DNA from 2 places in the Kitasatospora sp. NPDC094028 genome. Region 1 is predicted to be linked to the other one. Evidence: riboswitches for the same ligand, from Rfam matches in the RefSeq annotation. Region 1 holds a riboswitch; the other holds the start of a gene.
The links. A riboswitch is a leader RNA that binds a small molecule or an ion and turns the genes downstream of it on or off. The one in region 1 is predicted to bind FMN.

Region 1 (9,915 bases):
GCGCCGGGCTGCCGGTCCCGGGGTGAGCGGGGTAGTACATCGAGACCATCAGCTGGCGCGGCCCGGCGGAGGGGACCCACGGGTCCGGCCGGTCCGCGTCGACGAGGTGCAGGACGTCCAGTCCCACGGCGTACGGCCCGGTCGGGCGGGGGAGTTCGACGGGGGAGGTCGCCGGCGCGTCGGCGGCGACGGTGACGGCGGGGCCCGGTGAGGGTGCGGCCAGGGCCGGGACGGTGGTGGCGACGGACAGTGGCAGCGCGAGCAGCAGGGCTGCCGCGGCGGCGGTGCGACGAAGTCGGCTCATGTCGTCACCGTAGGTTGGCCGAAAGGGAGTTGACGTCCGCTCAGCGGCGTAGTGATCCCTTCCGGGGGTGGTGCCCCGGCCCCCTAGGGGCGGGGCCGGGGGCCGGGCGGGCGGGCCCGTTCGCGCGGCTCAGGCCAGGGCCTCCAGGATCGTCGCATTGGCCAGGCCGCCCGCTTCGCACATGGTCTGCAGCGCGTACCGTCCGCCGCGGCGGCGCAGTTCGTGGACCAGGGTGGTCATCAGCCGGGTGCCGCTGGCACCCAGGGGGTGGCCGAGCGCGATCGCGCCGCCGTTGACGTTGAGCCGGTCCGGATCGGCCCCGGTCTCCTGGAGCCAGGCCAGGACGACGCTGGCGAAGGCCTCGTTCACCTCGAACAGGTCGATGTCGGCGAGCGAGAGCCCCGAGCGGCGCAGCACCTTCTCGGTCGCGGGCAGCACGCCGGTGAGCATCATCAGCGGGTCCGAGCCGGTGACCGCGAAGGAGTGCAGCCGCGCCAGCGGGCGCAGCCCGAGCCGGGCGGCGGTCTCGCTGCCGGCGATCAGCACGGCCGAGGCGCCGTCGTTGATCGGACTGCTGTTGCCGGCGGTCACCGACCAGTCGATCTGCGGGAAGCGCTCCGCGTAGGCCGGGTCGGCGAAGGCCGGCCGCAGGCCGGCCAGCACCTCGGGCGTGGTGCCGGGGCGCACCGACTCGTCCGTGGTCACCAGCCCGCCGGGGGTGCCCACCGGGACCAGCTCGTCCGCGAACCGGCCCTCCGCGTGGGCCCGGGCCGCCTTGGCGTGCGAACCGGCGGCGAACTCGTCCATCGCCGCCCGCGAGATCGACCACTTGGCGGCGATCAGCTCGGCGCTGATGCCCTGCGGGAGGAGCCCGCCCGGGTACCGGGCCGCGACCTGGGCACCGAACGGGTCCGCCCCCGCCGGCACGTTGGACCACATCGGCACCCGGCTCATCGACTCGACCCCGCAGGCCACCACCAGGTCGTACGCCCCCGCCATGACGCCCTGGGCGGCGAAGTGCAGGGCCTGCTGGGAGGAGCCGCACTGCCGGTCGACGGTGGTCGCGGGGACGGACTCCGGCAGTCCGGCCGCCAGCCAGGCGTACCGGGTGGTGTTCATCGCCTGCTCGGCGACCTGGTCGACGCAGCCGCCGATCACGTCGTCGACCAGCGCGGGGTCGATGCGGCTGCGGTCGACCAGGGCCCGGAGCGCGCGGCCGAGGAGTTCCACCGGGTGGACGGAGGAGAGCGCGCCTCCCGGCTTGCCCTTGCCGACCGGCGTGCGGACGGCTTCGACGATCACGGCGTCGCGCATGGCGGGCCGCCTTTCCTGAGAGGGTGGTTGGAAAAGCAAACTCACTATAGGACTGGTGAGTTCGAGAATCCAACCTTCTTGGGGGCGGACCACCCCCTGGGCCTGGCCGGATGATCTTGGATTGTGGGAGGATGCCGCCCATGACGTGCATCCGAAGGGGCCGTGCCTCGTAGAACACCAGCCTCACTGCGGCCGCGGGAACGCGGTTGGGCAAGCCCCTGGGTGCGGTACCGCGATGTCCCGGGACTGTCGGGAGCGGCGAACGCCGCCGTCCGCGCGCTCGAACGGGACCGGCTGTGCCCGGGCATCGTCGCGGTCGCGCTGAGCGTGTGGTCCGTGCGCGTCCATGGGACCAAACGCCGGTGGCGGCCCTGGGAGGCCGAGTTCACCTGCCGGTGCTGCGGCGAGGGGTGGGCCCGGGACAAGCTGCGGGAGGTCCTGTTCATGCTTCCGCCGAGCGCCGCCGGCGAGCTCCGGGCACAGGTGGAACGCCTGGACGCGGTCCTGCTCGCGCGCACGCATCACGAGCCGATGGCGGACCCGGAACTCGCCTGGTGGCACCGCAGGTGCTGACCGCGCCCCCGGGCCCGTCCTAGCCGGCCAGGACCCTCACCTCCTCCAGGAACTCCGCCGCCGCACGGGCATTGGTGACGGCGAGGCTGAGCGGCAGCCCGGCCGACCGCGTCCGGATCTCCAGCTCGCCCGGCCCGGCGGCCCGCACCGACCGCAGCTCCGCCCACCGGAAGGCCTCCGTCGTGCCCGCCGGGTGCGCGGGCCGGTGCACCAGAGCGCCGCGGGTCACCGTCAGCCGCCCCCGGGCGAACCGCACGCTCCCCTCCGCGCGCAGCGCCTCGTGCAGGCCGGCCCGGAGCCGGGGGGAGAGGTGCCCGTCCACCTCCCGGAACAGCCCCTCCAAGCCCCGCAGCTGTGCCAGCCGCACGGGCTCCTCCGCGCCGACCAGCCATATGCGCCCCTGCTCGCCGGCCCCGCGCGGCCCGCCGGGAACGTGCTCGCTCGCCTCGATCTCCTCCCACCGCACCGGCCGCTCGCCGCCGGCCGGCCCGACCAGCACCAACCCGCCCTCGTGCACCCGCACGGCCCGCAGGCCCGGCGCCGCCCGCAACCGGCCGTACCCGCCCGCGACCACCAGCGCCACGGCCGCCACCACCGGCGCGGGCCACCACTGCCCGACCGCCAGGCAGAGCGCCACCGCGACGGCCGCGGCGCCCGCGCCGATCCAGCCCCGCGCCCGCCGGGGCACCGGACGGAACCGCCGGTACACCCGCACCACCCGTCCGAGCGGCCCGGGCGGAGTCGGCGTCCGGCCCTGGCCCGCGGCCCCGGCCGGCCCGACCAGCCGCGGCCACGCGCCACCGCTCAGCACGACGGACCGCGCCCGCACCGTCGCGGGCGACCACACCACCGCCACCTCGGCCACCTCCCACTCCACTCACGGACTCCACAAGCGGAGCCCCGGCTGCCACGTGCACAGCGTCAACCCCCGGGCACCCCCGCGAACAGTGCCAATCGACACCTTCCGGCCTGAATCGGCCCCACCGCCCCCCTGCCGATCGGCACAGCGGGCCGGGCGGTCGGCCGCCGCCGGGCGGGGCGGCGCGGGCGGGGCGGCGCGGTGACGGGGAAGGCTGCCGGGCACGGGACGGTCCCGGCGCGCCTCGGTAGTTGGCTCGATTCCGCTCGCGCAGCGCAGCGCAGCGCCGCGCCGCGCCGCACGCCCTGCCCGCCCCGCCCCGCCGGGCGCTACGCCCCGAGGCCGTTCTGCAGGCGGCGCAGCAGGGTGGTCCCGGCCGCGTCGACCGAGCGGCGGGTGTTGGCGAGCACCACGACCCCCACCTGCTTGTCCGGGTCGAAGGCGATGAAGGACGCGAACCCGCCCGTCCCGCCGTTGTGCCAGATCTGCAGGTGGCCGCCCTGCTGGGTGTGCAGGCGGTGGCCGAGCCAGCCGAGGTGGGTCCAGGCGAAGGGGTTGACGCGGTGTCGGGTCTCCCGGGTGAGGGCGATCGCCGCCGCCAGCGGGCCGTCCGGTGCGCGGCCGGCGGCCAGTTGGGCGCGCAGCAGGACGGCGAGGTCGGCGGCGGTGGAGCGCAGTCCGCCCATGCCGGGCAGGGCGGCGAGGTCCCAGTAGGGCACCGGCCGCCCGCCGGGCGTGTGGCCGCGGGCGAGCCGTCCGGCCTGGCCGCCGTCCTCCCGCAGGCAGGTGTCGGCCAGCCCCAGCGGTTCACAGACTTCGCGGGTGATGAGGTCTCCGTACCCGGTGCCGGCCCGGTGGGCGAGGGCGAGGCCGAGCAGTCCGGCGCCGAGGTTGGAGTAGCGGAAGGCGTGCCCGGGTTTGGCGCGCAGCCGGGTCCGGGCGAGCCCGGCCAGGACGTAATCGGTGGTGCAACGGGCGTACGGGTCGGGCCGGTTGGGGCCGATGAGCGCGCCGACCGCGAGGCCCCGGGGCAGCCGGGGGAGACCGGAGGTGTGGGTGGCGAGCTGGCGGAGGGTCACCGGCTGCCCGCGCCTGGCCGGAACCGCGACCCCGCCCGAGCCCGAGCCAGCCCGCGAATCCGACTCGGCGGCCTGCCCGCCGGCCCGCCCGTCGCCCCGAACCCCGGCGAGCACCTCCGCGAGTGGGTCGTCCAGCCCGACCGTGCCGTCCAGCGCGAGCCGCGCGAGGAGCAGGGAGGTGAACACCTTGGTGACGGAACCGATTTCGAACAGCGTGTCCGGGCCGGGCACTCCGCCGCCCGGCCCGGTGCGTCCGGCGCCGCGGATCCCGACCTCTCCGCCGGCGAGCCCGGCGACGACCGCTCCGACGTGCCGGTCGGCGAGTCGGTCGGCGGTCTGCTGCACCAGGCGGAGGAGATCGTTCATACCGGCGAGCCTAAGCACCCCACCAGCGAACTCGTCGTCCGGGTGAACGATTTCGCCCGTGCGCCGCCGTTCAGTCCCCGAGCGCGGTCCGCAGCCGGGCCGCGACCGCCGCCGCCTCGGCCTCGTCCGGGTACGGACGCCGCGGCCAGAAGAAGCCGCGCAGTCCGTCCTTGGGATTGCGCGGCACCACGTGCACGTGCAGGTGCGGCACCGACTGGCTGATCCGGTTGTTCGCCGCGACGAAGCTGCCCGCCGCGCCCAGGCCGTCCGCCGACTCCACCGCCGCCGCGACCCGCTGCACCGCGAGGAAGAACGGGCCGACCTCGGCGGCCGGCAGGTCGGCCAGGGTGCGGTGGTGGGCGCGCGGCACGACGAGGACGTGACCGGGGAACAGCGGCCGGCGGTCCAGGAAGGCGACGGCCGCCCCGTCGTCCAGCACCCGGTGGGCGGGTTCCTCGCCGGCCACCACCGCACAGAACACGCAGTCCATCCGTCCATTGAAGCCACCGGCGCCCGGTCCGGCACCTCCGCAAACCCCCGCCGCCCGGACGTCACCCGGACGGCCCCCGGCCGGGTGCGTCCGCCCGGGGGCCGGGTGCACGGTGCCGGCGGGGGACGTACCCGAGCGCGCCGTCGAGCGGTGGCGCGGCCCCACCGAGGAGGTGGCCCGGATGGCGGGCAGGTTCGAGGTCTACGAGGACGCCGGCGGCAAATACCGGTTTCGGCTGAAGGCGGGCAACGGCGAGATCGTCGCCACCGGCCAGGGCTACTCCAGCAAGGAGGCCGCGCACAAGGGCGTCGACGCGGTCCAGCGGGCGGCCGTCGACGCCTCGGTGGTGGACCTGCCCAAGGCCGCGTGAGACCGGGGCCGCGCGCCCGGCCGACCGCTGCTGTGCCGGTGCCTCACTCGTACCGGTACAGCAGTGCGTCCCGTTCGTCCTGCTCGATCATCGCGATGGTCAGCGAGTCGTCCCGCAGGTGCGAGAGCGTCACCTCGGCGGAGCTGGGCTGGGCGTCCCTGGCGAGCCAGCGGTCCGGCTGCCAGGCCGAGCCGCGCAGGAAGGCCTTCGGGCAGTGTGCGTACACCTCCTCGACGGCGACCACGATCGCGCTGCGCGGCGGCTTGCCCACGGCGGTGAGCTGACGCAGCAGTTCGGGGTCGGCGGACACGCAGGCCCGCCCGTTGACCCGCAGCGTGGTGTCCCGGCCGGGGACGGTGAACAGCAGCCCGACCCGCCCGTTGGCCAGGATGTTCTGCAGGGTGTCCAGGCGCTTGTTGCCGGTGGCGTCCGGTATCGCCAGGGTGCGGTCGTCGAGCACGGACACCAGGCCGGCGGGGCCGCCGCGCGGGGAGACGTCGCAGTTGCCGTCCGCGTCCGCGCTGGCCACGAACACCAGCGAGGAGCAGGCGATGAGCTGCTTCGCCACGTCGTGGAGCCGGTCCACCTGCTTGCGCCGCGCGCGGTCGCCGGGCTGCTCGTAGATCTCGCGCAGTTGCGCGGGGTCGGTGAGGGCGCCCGCGCTGAGGGCGGCGAACAGGTCGGCCGGACGGGCCTGGGCGGCAGCTGACGGAACGGTGTATTCCGGTTCGATGGTCATGGCGGGAATGTACGGGATGCCGTCCCGCGCGCCCCGGGGCCCGCCCCCGGGCGGCCTCGCGGTCCCGGCCGCGCGCACCGCCCGTCGTGCCCGTCCGTAGCCCTCCGTGAAACCCCGGCCGTACCCCTCGCCACCAGCGGTTTTCCGCTGATAATGGGGCCAGGGACTCACCCGGGACCGCGCGGAGGTGGTGGTCGTGATCATCAGGATCTGGGCCGGGCAGGTTGTCGCCGGCCGCCTGGAGGAGTTCTGCGCGCACCTGGCGGCCCAGGTGCTCCCGCAGCTCGGGCGGACGGACGGCTGCCTCGGCGGTGAGCTGCTGCGCTCGGTGACCGAGGACGGGCACCGGGTGCTCGTGCTGAGCCGCTGGCGCGACGAGGAGGCCCTGCGCGGGTACGCCGGGCCGATGTGGCGGATCCGGCCGGTCTGGTCGGAGGGCGAGCTGAGCTACCTCGCGCACCCCCCGGAGGTCACCCACTTCATGTCCGTCGCCACCCCCTGAACACCGCGCCGCCCCGCGCGCGGCGCGCGGCGCACGACCGCGAGCCGCACGGCCACGCGCTCCACCGCCACGCGCTCCACCGCCACGCGCTCCACGGCCACGCGCTCCACCGCCGCGCGCCTCACACCGACAGCGGCACCGGGTGGATCTCGTCCGCCGGGTGCCCGGTCCGGTCGTGGATCCGCTGCACCGCCTCCTTGGACGGGGCCTCGGAGAGGCAGTACACCGTGCCCGAGTCCGGGTCGGCCCACGCCTGTTCGAACTGCACGCCCTCGTCGCCCTGGATCGCCAGGTCCGCCATGTGGGCCTGCCGCAGCTGCTCCGCCGTGATCCCGGCCATCCCGTGGTGGACGTCCATGAACTTCATCGTCCTCGCCTCCATGCCTACCGACGATGCCTACCGACGATGCCTATCGACGACGCCTGCCGAAGCGTCCTCCGGGGCCATGAGCAGGCGACGGCCGACGCCCCTGCTACCAGCGTCACCCCCGGCGACCGGCTCCGCCACCAGGCTCTCCACCAGGCCCTCCAGCAGCCCGCCACCAGGCCCGACGCCCCGGCCGGCCGCACGACCGCGCCGCCCGCGCCCGCCGCTCATTCCCGCCGCGGCCGTGAAACAGGCCACAGCCGAAGCCCCTCCCTGCGCCGGTGCCGCGCGTGGCACAATGTTGCCAACAGCAGTGACGTTCAGCGCACTCCGGGGTCGGTGAAAATCCGAACCGGCGGTTACAGTCCGCGACCCGTCCGCAGCCAGCGGCCGGTTGACCAGGTGAAATTCCTGGACCGACGGTTAAAGTCCGGATGGGAGGCGTGCGCGGGCGGACGAAGAGCAGTACCCGTGGTCCAGCTCCGAGAACACGAGCGGCGAACCTCGAAGCGAGAAGCTTCGAGCACCGGCGCGCGAGGGATCGACGAGCGGCGGACCGCGGTCAGGTGAGCGGCGGGAGCGGGTCTCCCGGGCCGGGAGAGCGATCCCCCGGCGGCCTCGGCACTCCGGCGACGGTCGTGCCCGCGGCTTCGCGCACCGGTGCCCGTCCGTGTCATCTCCCTTCTGCCGCCCCGGAGTCCGCGCCCCAAGCGCGAGGAGACCCGGGTGTTCACCGGCATCATCGAAGAGCTCGGCGAGGTCGTGTCGATCGAGGAGATCGGCGACTCCTCGCGGATCCGCCTGCGTGGCCCCGTGGTCTGTGCCGACGCGCGGCACGGCGACTCCATCGCGGTCAACGGCGTCTGCCTGACCGTGGTCGACACCCCCGACGAACTGGCCGCCGGCACCGGCGAGTTCAGCGCCGACGTGATGGCCGAGACACTGCACCGCTCCAGCCTCGGCGAGCTCAAGCCCGGCTCCCGGGTGAACCTGGAGCGCGCCATGGCGCTCGGCGCCCGGCTCGGCGGCCACCTCGTCCAGGGCCATGTCGACGCCACCGGGCGGCTGTTGGGCCGCGAGCCCGGCGAGCGCGACGCGGCCGGTGAACTCCGCTGGGAGGTCCTGCGGTTCAGCCTGCCGGAGGGCATCTCCCGCTACCTGGTGGAGAAGGGCTCGATCACGGTCGACGGCGTCAGTCTGACCGTGGTGGAGGCCGCCCGGGACAGCTTCACCGTCAGCCTGATCCCGGCCACCCTCGCGCTGACCACGCTCGGCGCCAAGACGGTCGGCGAGAGCGTCAACCTGGAGGTGGACGTGCTCGCGAAGTACGTCGAGCGCCTGCTCGAATCGCGCACCCTCCCGTCGCTGCCGGCCCTCCCGCCCCGGTCCGACGCGCACGGTCCGGCGACCGGCCAGACCCTGCCGGGCACCGGAACCCCGGAGGAGGCCCGGTGAACTGGCTCAACGCGGAAGCCTTCACGGCCTTCGGCCAGGCGGTGAAGTGGGCCGACATGATCGGCAACCTGCTCGGCTTCGCCGGGCTGGCACTCGGCTGGCGCCGCTCGGTGTGGAGCTGGCCGGTCCAGCTCCTGTCCGGCGCCGTCCTGGTCGCCTCCTACCTCGGCGGGCACGTCCCCGGCCTGATGGGCAAGCAGCTGATCGTCATCGCCACCGCCGCCTGGGGCTGGTCCCGGTGGCGGCGCGGCCGCGGCGCCACCGGCACGGTCGCCGTCCGGTTCGCCGATCGGTCCGAGCGGGCCGTCCTGGTCGGCGCCACCGCGGCCGGCACGGTCGCCCTGGCCCTGCTGTTCAAGGCCTTCCCCGACCTGTCCTGGAGCCCCTGGGCGGACGCCTACATCTTCGTCGGCACCCTGGCCGCGATGGTCGCCCAGGCGCGGGGCTGGCTGGAGTTCTGGTTCGCCTGGATCGCCGTCGACGTCGTCGGCGTCCCGCTGGCCTTCCACAGCGGCTACACCTTCTCCGGCCTGACCTACTCCGTCTACTTCGTCCTGGTGGTGCTCGGCCTGCGCTCCTGGTGGCTGAGCACCCGTGAGCCGCGAGTCACCTCCGCCAACGTTCCGCAGGGAGTCCCGGCATGACCGAGAACCAGACGTACGACAGCACCCTCGGCACGGACGGGGAGGACCTCGTCCTCGACCCCGTCGAGCGGGCGATCGCCGACATCGCCCTCGGCCGCGCCGTGATCGTGGTCGACGACGAGAACCGCGAGAACGAGGGCGACATCGTCTTCGCCGCCTCCGCCGCCACCCCCGAGCTGATGGCCTTCACCATCCGCTACAGCTCCGGCGTGATCTGCGCCCCGATGACCGGGGAGGAGCTGGACCGGCTCAAGCTCCCGCCGATGACCCAGGTCAACGAGGACCGCAAGGGCACCGCCTACACCGTCTCGGTGGACGCCCGTGACGGCGTGGACACCGGCATCTCGGCCGCCGACCGCGCCCGCACCGTCCGGCTGCTGGCCTCGGCCGGCACCGAGCCCGGCGACCTCACCCGCCCCGGGCACGTCTTCCCGCTGCGCGCCGTCGAGGGCGGCGTGCTGGTCCGCCCCGGGCACACCGAGGCCGCCGTCGACCTGGCCCGGCTCGCCGGGCTCGCGCCGGCCGGCGCGATCGCCGAGGTGGTGAACGACGACGGCACCATGGCCCGGCTGCCCGAGCTGGTCGCCTTCGCCCGCGAGCACGGCCTGGCGATCATCTCCATCGAGGACCTGATCGCCTACCGCCGCCGCACCGAACTGCACGTGGACCGGGCCGCGACCACCTCGCTGCCCACCGCGCACGGCGACTTCACCGCGGTCGGCTACAAGGGCACCATCGACGGCGTCGAGCACCTCGCCCTGGTGGCCGGCGGCCTCGGCCCGGACGGGCGGCTGCCGGACGGCGAGGACGTCCTGGTGCGGGTCCACTCCGAGTGCCTGACCGGCGACGTCTT
Region 2 (9,915 bases), on a different contig from region 1:
AGCGTGAAGTTCCTCGGCGGACGCGACATCGTCCTCAAGGCCAACGCCAAGTACGCCCCACGCGGCGCCAGCGGCAAACTCCTCACCCTCTACCCCCGCGACGAGGCCGAACTCCACCGCGTCCTCACCGACCTCGAACCCCTCCTCAAGGACCACCGCGGCCCCTACATCCTCAGCGACCTGCGCTGGCGGCAAAGCGTCCTCTACGTGCGCTACGGCGCCTTCCGCCAGCTCTACTGCCTCGACGAACAGGGCCGCACCGTCTCCGCCCTGCGCGACGCCGACGGCACCCTGGTGCCCGACCGCCGCCGCCCCGTCTTCTCCGTCCCCTCCTGGGTGACCATCCCGCCCTTCCTCGCCGAACAGGTCCGCTCCCGCGCCGCCCAGCACAGCGCCCCCGACGACTTCCCCTACACCATCGAACGCGCCCTGCACTTCTCCAACGGCGGCGGCGTCTACAAGGCCCGCGACCGCCGCGACGCGACCACCGTCGTCCTGCGCGAAGCCCGCCCCATGGCCGGCCTCGACCAGCACGGCACCGACGCCGTCCAACGCCTGCACCGCGAACGCGACATGCTCCAGCGCCTGGCCGGCCTCGACTTCGTCCCCCGCCTCCACGCCCACCTCACCGTCTGGGAACACGAGTACCTCGTCGAGGAGTTCATCGAAGGCGAGAAACTCGAACGCTTCCTGTTCACCGGCCGCCACCCCCTGCTCACCGCCGACGCCGACGCCACCGCGATCGCCGAACACACCGCCCTCGCCCTCGACTTCGCCGACCAGCTCGCCACCATGCTGCGCACCCTGCACGAACGCGGCATCGCCTTCGGCGACCTGCACCCCGGCAACATCATGGTCCGCCCGGACGGGCGCCTGGCCCTGGTGGACTTCGAGCTCGCCTTCGACCTCGACGGCGGACAGCCGCCCGCCTTCGGCGCCCCCGGCTTCATCTCGCCCGCCGCCCGCACCGGCCGCGACGTCGACACCTACGCGCTCGCCTGCCTGCGCCTGTTCCTCTTCCTGCCGCTGACCTTCCTCATCGAACTCGACTCCGGCAAGGCCGCCGACCTCGCCCACACCGCCGCCCGCCGCTTCGACCTGCCCGCCGGCTGGGCCGAGCAGCTGCTCGCCGACCTCGCCGCCGCCACCGGCGGCACCCTGCCCCCCGGCCGCCTCGAAACCGCCCCCACCCAGGCCGGCCCCACCGACCTGCCCGACCCCGCCACCCCGGACGGCCTGCGCCACCTCCTCACCGACCTCGCCGACGGCATCCTCGCCGCCGCCACCCCCCACCGCACCGACCGCCTCTACCCCGGCGACCCCGAACAGTTCACCCGCCAGGGCGTCGACCTCGCCCACGGCGCCGCCGGCGTCGTCTACGCCCTCGCCACCACCGGCCACACCGTCCCCGACGACCACCTCGACTGGCTGCTGCGCGCCACCCGCGACCCCAAGGCCGTACGCCCCGGCCTCTTCGACGGCCTGCACGGCGCCGCCCTGGCCCTCGACGCCGCCGGGCGCAGCGCCGACGCCCGCGACGTCCTGGAACGCGCCCACCACCTCACCGACGCCCGCGACGACCTCGGCGTCCTGGGCCCCGACCTCGCCTCCGGCCTCGCCGGCATCGGCCTGGGCCTGCTCCACTTCGCCCACCGCCACGACGACCCCGACCTCACCCGCCGCGCCCGCACCCTCGCCGAACGCCTCACCCGCCCCGACGCACCCGCCCCCGGCCGCACCGGACTCCTGCACGGCACCACCGGCACCGCCCTCTTCCTCACCCGCCTGTACGAACACACCGGCGAACCCCACTGGCTCACCGCCGCCGCCCACGCCCTCGCCCACGACCTCGCCACCGCCCGCCTCGACGCCCTGGGCCTGCTGCTCACCGAGGACGACCGTGCCAGCGCCTACCTCGCGGGCGGCTCCGCCGGCGCCGCCCTGGCCGCCCGCGCGCTGGCGCGCCACCGCCCCGAGGACGCCGAACTCGCGGACACCGTCGTGCAGTTGGAGAAGGCCTGCGGGGCGGAGTTCGTCCTGATGCCCGGCCTGTTCGAGGGCCGCGCGGGCCTGATCACCGCGCTGGCCTCCTCCGACTCGCCCCGCTCCCGCGCCCAGGCCGGGCGCCAGATCGCCCGGCTGGCCTGGCACCTGGTGCGCCACCAGGGCCGCGCGGCCGTCCCCGGCCACCAGCTCTTCCGCCTCTCCACCGACCTGGCCACCGGCTCGGCCGGCCTCCTGCTGACGCTGCACGCGGCGTCGCACGGGACGGGCACCGCCCTTCCCCTCCTGGACCACCGGGGCGCCGCCGCGCACCGGTGAACGAGAAGGACCCGCCGACGCCTCGGCCGACGCGGCATCAGTTCGCACGACCCACCCGATCCGAACCCGGATCCGAACCCGAAACAGAGGTGTGACATGGCTTTCATCCTGGACCTGCAGGGCCTGCACGAGGAGTCCGAGTCCTACGTCGAGTCCCTGTGGTGCAGCCACTGGTCCTCGCGCGCCTGCATGTGAGGCGCCGCGGTGGCCCCCGCCCCCCCGGGGGGGGGGGCCCCCCCCGTGCCCCCCCCCCGTGCCGCCGCCGCCCCCACGGGGCCGCGCGCGCCGCCTGGTGCGGCGCCGCGGTGCCCGCCTCCCCGCGGGGAGGCGGGCACCGCCCGTTCCCGCCGCCCGTTCCCGCCGCCCGCGCCGCGGCGCCGCGGCGCGGGCGGGGGTGACTTCCCGCGCCGTACTGGTGAGTTGGCTAGACTGCCGCGGACCTGGTGTGATCACGAAGGGACAGGGCATGAGCATGGGGGAGAGCTGGATGACGGCGAACGAGCCCGGGCCCGAGGAACCGGCCGGCCTGCGGATACGCCAGGACATCCCGCACAGCGCCCGGATGTACGACTACTTCCTCGGCGGCAAGGACAACTTCGCCGTCGACCGCGAGGCGGCCGAACGCGTCCTGACGGTGTTTCCGACCATGCGCACCGCCGTGCGGGCCAACCGCACCTTCATGCACCGCGCCACCCGCGCCCTGGCCCGGCGCGGCCTGCGCCAGTGGCTGGACATCGGCACCGGCATCCCCACCTCGCCGAACCTGCACGAGGTCGCCCAGTCCGTGGAGCCGCGCGCCCGCGTCGTCTACGCCGACAACGACCCCGTCGTCCTGGCCCACTCCCGCGCGCTGATGACCAGCACCCCCCAGGGCCGCACCGCCTACGTCCACGGCGACGTGCGCGAGCCCGCCGCGATCCTGAGCGCCCCCCAGGTCCTGGAGACCCTCGACCTCGACCAGCCGGTCGTGCTGTCCATGGTGGCGCTCATCCACTTCGTCCCCCGCCTCGACGACGCGCACGCCATCCTCAAGCAGTTCCTGGACCCGCTGCCCTCCGGCTCCGCCCTCGTCCTCTCCCACGCCACCGCCGAACTCGACCCGGTCGGCGCCAACAAGGTCGAGGAGATCTACAACCAGGCCGGCACCACCCTGCGCCTGCGCCCCCGGGCCGAGTTCGCGACGTTCTTCGAGGGCCTGGACCTCCTGGAGCCCGGCATCACCCCCGCCCACCGCTGGCTCGCCCCCGGCGAGGACAGCCCCGCCGACGACCTGCTGCCCCCCACCGTCACCGACGCCCAGGTCTCCTTCTACGCCGCCGTGGCCGTCAAGCCCTGACCGCCGCGCCCGGCTGCCGCGTGCCAGGCCGCCGCTCACCCGATCGGGTGAGCGGCGGTTGGGCACGGGCCGCGGGTGGCACAACGGCGGGCATGACGACCTCCTCCGCACGGCGCCCGCGCCGCCGCCCGGCCCTCGACCCCACCAGCGCCCCCGTGCCCGCCCCGCCGCCCCGCCCGCGCCGCGGCGCCCCCCGCTGCTGCCGCACCTGGAACAGCGAGCACCGCCTGCCGAGCGGCCAGGTCGTGCGCACCACCTGGCACCAGGTCGCCTGCCCGGCCCGCTGAGCGCCTCAGGCGTCGGCGCGGGGGCGGTCGGCGAGCTTGAGCCAGACCACCCCGGCGATGATGACGGCCAGCCACAGGGCGCGCGCCGCGGTGAGGGTCTCGTCGAAGACGGCGGGCCCCAGCAGGGCGGCGCCCACCGAGCCGATGCCGGCCCAGACGGCGTAGCCGGTGCCGACGTCGATGCCGCGCAGCGCGGCGCTGAGCGCCCACAGGGTCAGGAGGAAGAACACGACGGCGGCCAGCGACCAGGCGAGCCGGGTGAAGCCGTGGCTGCCGCCGACGCAGAGCGCGTAGCCGACCTCGAAGCCGCCGGCGAGCAGCAGCATGAGCCAGGGGCGGGCCGGGCGGCGGGCGGTGTCGCTCATCAGGGACCTCCGTGGATACCCCCGGCTTGAGCCGGGGGAGGGAACGGGACTCCTGCGGGGCAGGGCAAGGGGCTGCGATTCGCCACATGGTGAACCTCAGTGCTCTGACCCGCAGGTTTGGTTCTTGCATCAGGTGTCGCTAGTTTGTGAGCGTGGCGGCCACTCAGGTGAAGCGGGCTTTCAAGTTCCGCTTCTATCCGACTGATGCGCAGGCGGCTGAGCTGTCGCGCACGTTCGGGTGTGTGAGGCTTGTGTACAACAAGGCTTTGGCGGCCCGGTCCGAGGCGTGGACGATGCGTCAGGAGCGGGTGAACTACAACGCCACGTCGGCGATGCTGACCGAGTGGAAGAAGACCGAGGAGCTGGCGTTCCTCTCGGAGGTTTCCTCCGTGCCGTTGCAGCAGGCCTTGCGGCATCTGCAGGGGGCGTTCTCCAACTTCTGGCTCAGGCGGGCGAAGTACCCGACGTTCAAGTCGAGGAAGAAGTCCCGAAAGTGCGCCGAGTACACCACCAGCGCGTTCCGGTACCGGGACGGGCGGCTCACGCTGGCCAAGATGACGGAGCCGCTGGCGATCGTGTGGTCGAGGGCGCTGCCCGAAGGAGAGTCGCCGTCGACGGTGACCGTGTCGCGGGATGCGGCCGGTCGGTGGTTCGTCTCCCTGCTGTGCGATGACCGGCCGTCGATGCCCGCACCGGTCAATATGGCGGTGGGCATCGACGCCGGGATCACCAGCCTGGTGACACTCTCCACCGGGGAGAAGGTCACGAACCCGAAGCACGAGCGCGCCGACCGGGAACGCCTGGCCAGGGCCCAACGGGAACTCGCCCGCAAGGCCAAGGGCTCGAAGAACCGGGAGAAGGCCCGGGTCAAGGTCGCCCGCGTCCATGCGAAGATCGCCGACCGGCGCAGGGACTTCCTGCACAAGCTCACCACTCGACTCGTCCGTGAAAACCAAACGGTCGTGATCGAGGATCTGACGGTCCGCAACATGCTCAAGAACCACAAGCTCGCCCGAGCCGTCTCGGACGCCTCGTGGACCGAGCTGCGGGCCATGCTGGAGTACAAGGCCCAGTGGTACGGCCGCGAGCTGATCACCGTCGACCGGTGGTTTCCCAGCTCCAAGCTGTGCTCGGCCTGCGGAACCATCCGCGACAAGATGCCCCTCAACGTCCGCGAATGGGCGTGCGGCTGCGGCGTGACCCATGACCGGGACGTGAACGCAGCCAGAATCATCCTGGCCGCCGGGCTGGCGGCAGCAGCCTGTGGAGACGGTGTAAGACCTCAACGGAGCACTCCGGGCGGGCGGTCGTCGGTGAAGCAGGAAGTCGTCCCACCGCCGCGCTCACGCGCAGCGGCTCAGCCGCGAGGCTGAGGGGAATCCCCCTTCTTCAGGAGGGGGAGGAAGTCAAGGGACACGGTCCTTTCGTGGGACGGGAATCGGGAGAAGGGCGCAGTGGCGGGTGCTCAGGCGGCGCCGCTGAGCTGGAGGCCGACGACGCCGGCGATGACGGTGGCGATGCCGAGCGCCTTGCGCCGGTCGAGGCGCTGGCCGAACAGCGGCACGCCGAGCAGGGTGATGCCCACGCCCGCGGCGGAGGTCCAGATCGCGTAGCCGACACCGACGTCGAAGGTCAGCAGCGCCTTGCTGAGGAAGTAGGTGCCGACGGCGCCGCTGGCCAGGGTGGCGGCGGTCCAGCGCCGGTTCGTGAAGCCCTCGGCCTTGCCGGCCGCGAGGGCGACGGCGATCTCGAAGACGTCGGCGATGGCGAGGTAGAGCCACTGCATGGGCGGTCCCCAATCCACTAGTTGCTTGTACGTGCAAGCTTTTTGTGTCCGCAAAGCCCCGCAGGCGAGGCGAGCGGGAGCAGCAGAAGATTGCATGAGCAAGCATTTCGCTGTCAAGCACCCGGTAGAAGGCCCGCACGCGCGGCGCGTACGAGGCCTTCGGGTCTTCCGGGCCTTCGGGGCTTCTGGGTCCTCGGGGCGGTGGTGGTGGCGGGAGCCGGCGGGCCGTCAGTCCCGGGCCGTCGCGCGCAGGGCCCGCACGGTGGGGCCCAGCTCGGGGTCGGCGGTGAAGGTGTTCAGCGCCGAGGACAGTACCTCCGCGTAGGTGGCGCGGGCGGCCTCGTAGCGCAGGCGCCCCTGCTCGGTGATGACGGCGTAGACGCCGCGCTTGTCGGACGGGCACAGGTCCTTGACCGCGAAGCCCGCCGCCTCCAGGCGGCCCACCAGGCGGGTGACCGAGGACTGCCCCAGCCCGACCCGCTCCGCCAGGTCCTGCATCCGCAGCTCGCTCGTCCGCGAGCGGTGCAGGTGCTCCAGCGAGCGGTACTCCGACAGGCCGATCCCGTGCCGGCGCTGCAGCGCCGCCGCCAGCTCGCGCTCCACCCGCGCGTGGAGCGCGAGCACGCGGCTCCACGCGGCCTGGTCGGAGGCGGGCAGGGGTGCGTGGGGGGTGCGGGGCGCGCGCGGTGACGCCGTCATGGGCGCCTCCTTCCGGAGTCGTCGGTCACCTGCAGAATACATGCACATGCAAGCTTCTGGGGTGGTGGGCCGCGGGCCCGCGCGGCCATTCCCGCCGACCCGCGGAAAACGGCGCCGGGGCCACCCGGTCGCCCGCCGAAAAGCCCTCGGCGAAACTCCCGGCCGCGCCCTCACGGCCGAATTCCCGCCGCCCGGGAAAACCCCGGAAAACCCCGGAGAACCCCGGAAACGGACCACCGCGCCGCCGGCCGACGAAAAACCGCCCCGCACGACCGCCCGCGCGCCCCGCCACCCCATCGCCCCCCCCGCATCGCGGGCGCGGCGAACCGCGGCCGCGCACGGCCGGGGAATCACCGGGAAAAGGCGGCGGAGGAAAGCGCGCCTACACCGCCGCGCGCACCGGGCCCGCCGCGCCCGCCGTCCGCACGTACTCGGCCAGGCACGCCACCGAGATCAGCGCCAGGCCGTGCCGGTCGGCGAACGCGCGCAGCTGCGGCAGCCGGGCCATGGAGCCGTCCGCGTTGGCGATCTCGCACACCGCCGCCGCCGGCCGCAGCCCGGCCAGCCGGCACAGGTCCACCCCCGCCTCGGTGTGGCCGCCCCGCGCCAGCACCCCGCCGTCGACGGCGCGCAGCGGGAACACGTGCCCCGGGCGCACCAGGTCGCCCGCCCCGGTGGCCGGATCGGCCAGCAGGCGCAGCGTCAGCGCCCGGTCGGCCGCCGAGACGCCGGTGCTGATCCCGGCGGCCGCGTCCACCGAGACGGTGAACGCGGTGCGGTGCTGCTCGGTGTTGCGGGCGACCATCTGCTCCAGCTCCAGACGGTCCAGGTCGGCGCCGGCCATCGGCGCGCACAGCAGCCCGCGGCACTCCCGCATCGCGAAGGCGACCAGCTCGCAGGTGGCGAGTTCGGCGGCGAACACGATGTCGCCCTCGTTCTCCCGGCTCGCGTCGTCGACGACCACGACCGCGCGCCCGGCCGCGATCCGGGCGATCGCCACCTCCACCGGGTCGAACGCCCGCTCGTGGTCCACCCCGTCCACCCCGTCCACCTCGTCCGCCCCGAGGGTCCGGTCGAGCGGGCCGAGGCCGAAGGAGCCCCGGTCGGGCGAGCCCTGGACGGCGGAGACGGCTGAGACGGCGGAGACGGCGGAGACGGCTGAGCCGGTGGAGACAGCGGAGTCGGCGGAAGGGTACGGCAGAGCATCGGTGCTGGTCATGCCCGTGGGTCCTAACCTCGGTGGGATTCGGGGGTGCGGAGCGCGAAGCGCGGACCCCGCACACCCGGACCCGGACCGGGCAGCCAGCCGGCCGGACGGGGCGTCGAAGGTGCGGCCCATCGGAACTCTCCTCGCGCTCGGGGGCGCGGACGTCCGGGGCATCAGGCAACGGGCGTGCAGGGGCCACCCACCGCACCGAAAACGGAGCACCCCACGGCCAGGGGAGGCCGACGGGACACCCCGGCGAAGGGGGAAGGACCCTGCCCGCCGCGCACTGCCTCCCTTCCGGACTTTCACCGTCGGTCCAGGAGTTCCACCTGGTCAACCGGCCGCTGGAGGCGACCGGGTCGCGGACTGTAACCGCCGGCTCGGAATTTCACCGACCCCGGAGTGCGCAAACGTGTTGAACGTCCGCCAACCTGACACACCCGAAGCCGTCTTGACAAGCCGTCACCATTCACGCCCGGAAGTGGGATGCGTCACGTACCCGCCGGCCCCGGGCACCGCCGACCCTTCCGACCGGCCCGTATTGCCGATGCTCTCCACCCGCGCCTAAGATCCCAGCCGCCGCCGAACATCCCCAGGTTGACGAAACATCATCCGAAAAACCGGCCGACGACGAACGGGCGAACGGTTCCACGAGGACGCGACGCGGCATTCCGGCCACCGGGGAACCGGAAATCACCAAACGGGGGAGAACAACGTTCATGCACGAACTCACCACGGGCCCGACGCCGACCCCCACCCGCAGGCAGACGACCAGGGAGCAGCCGTGCCACCGCTGAAGACCGCCGACCCCACCCCCCGCACACCCCCCACCCCACCACCCGCCACCACCCCCACCCGCCGCCCCGCACCCACCCCCGCCCGCACCCGCCTGGCCGCCGTCCTGCCACCCCTGGCCTTCGGCCTGCTCCTGCTCGGCACCTGGGAGAGCGCCACCCGCACCAAAGCCGTCTCGGCGTTCTTCCTGCCCGCCCCCGCCACCGTCGCCCACGCCTTCGCCGACGCCCTCACCCACGGCTCCCTGCTCGACTACACCCGCCAGACCGTCGTCGAGAGCGCCGCCGGCACCGCCATCGGCATCGCCGCCGCCCTCCCGCTCGGCTACCTGATGGCCCGCAGCACCCTGGCCGCCCGCGCCCTGCAGCCCTACCTCGCCGCCACCCAGGCCGTCCCCGCCGTGGCCCTGGCCCCCCTGCTCGCCCTGTGGATCGGCTACGGCCTGCTGCCCATCGCCATCCTGTGCGCCCTGCTCGTCTTCTTCCCGATGCTCGTCAACACGATGCTCGGCCTGCGCGAACTGGACCCCGACGTCCTGGCCGCCGCCCGCGTCGACGGCGTCGGCCCCTGGGGCATGCTGCGCCACATCGAGTTCCCGCTGGCCCTGCCCAGCATCCTCGCCGGGGTGCGCACCGGCGCCACGCTGTCCATCACCGGCGCGGTCGTCGGCGAGTTCGTGATGGGCGGCGAGGGCCTGGGCGAACTCCTGGCCGTCCAGCGCGGCCAGGCCGACTCCACCGGCCTGTTCGTCACCCTGCTCACCCTCACCCTGCTGGCCGCCGCCACCTACGGAGCCGTCCGGCTCCTGGAACGCGCCGTCGACCGCTGAGCACCACCACCACCGACGCCCCACGCCCGACGCCCGAAGCCCCACGCCCGACGCCCGACGCCCGACGCCGAAGACAGGACAAGGACTCCCGCATGCGCACCACCGCCGCCGCCCGCCCGGCCCGCTCGCTCGCCCTCCTGCTCGCCACCGCCGCCGCACTGTCGGCCTGCGCCTCCGACCCCACCGCCGCCAAGTCCACCGACGGCAAGGGCGGCGCCCTCACCATCGGCCTCACCTACATCCCCAACATCCAGTTCGCCCCCTTCTACGTCGCCCAGAGCAAGGGCTT

Region 2: linked by a shared signal. The riboswitch ahead of ribB (3,4-dihydroxy-2-butanone-4-phosphate synthase) and the one ahead of ACPC54_RS08460 (riboflavin synthase) in region 1 are both predicted to bind FMN.

The regions. Positions count from the first base shown of each region.
Region 1 is NZ_JBMVFA010000004.1:85,012-94,926, forward strand. It holds gene ACPC54_RS08410 (alpha/beta hydrolase family protein) at 1-304, opposite strand, end outside; gene ACPC54_RS08415 (thiolase family protein) at 434-1,618, opposite strand; gene ACPC54_RS08420 (hypothetical protein) at 1,841-2,191, shown strand; gene ACPC54_RS08425 (hypothetical protein) at 2,211-3,068, opposite strand; gene ACPC54_RS08430 (serine hydrolase domain-containing protein) at 3,380-4,495, opposite strand; gene ACPC54_RS08435 (HIT family protein) at 4,566-4,985, opposite strand; gene ACPC54_RS08440 (YegP family protein) at 5,167-5,355, shown strand; gene ACPC54_RS08445 (MSMEG_1061 family FMN-dependent PPOX-type flavoprotein) at 5,399-6,094, opposite strand; gene ACPC54_RS08450 (antibiotic biosynthesis monooxygenase family protein) at 6,291-6,596, shown strand; gene ACPC54_RS08455 (SCO4226 family nickel-binding protein) at 6,718-6,978, opposite strand; FMN riboswitch at 7,286-7,413, shown strand; gene ACPC54_RS08460 (riboflavin synthase) at 7,690-8,418, shown strand; gene ACPC54_RS08465 (nicotinamide mononucleotide transporter family protein) at 8,475-9,062, shown strand; gene ACPC54_RS08470 (bifunctional 3,4-dihydroxy-2-butanone-4-phosphate synthase/GTP cyclohydrolase II) at 9,059-9,915, shown strand, end outside.
Region 2 is NZ_JBMVFA010000021.1:103,062-112,976, reverse strand. It holds gene lanKC (class III lanthionine synthetase LanKC) at 1-2,322, shown strand, start outside; gene ACPC54_RS27310 (SAM-dependent methyltransferase) at 2,810-3,658, shown strand; gene ACPC54_RS27305 (hypothetical protein) at 3,751-3,945, shown strand; gene ACPC54_RS27300 (DMT family transporter) at 3,951-4,310, opposite strand; gene ACPC54_RS27295 (RNA-guided endonuclease InsQ/TnpB family protein) at 4,457-5,683, shown strand; gene ACPC54_RS27290 (DMT family transporter) at 5,776-6,096, opposite strand; gene ACPC54_RS27285 (MarR family winged helix-turn-helix transcriptional regulator) at 6,325-6,795, opposite strand; partial or broken gene ribB (3,4-dihydroxy-2-butanone-4-phosphate synthase) at 7,211-8,014, opposite strand; FMN riboswitch at 8,282-8,412, opposite strand; gene ACPC54_RS27275 (ABC transporter permease) at 9,042-9,626, shown strand; gene ACPC54_RS27270 (ABC transporter substrate-binding protein) at 9,719-9,915, shown strand, end outside.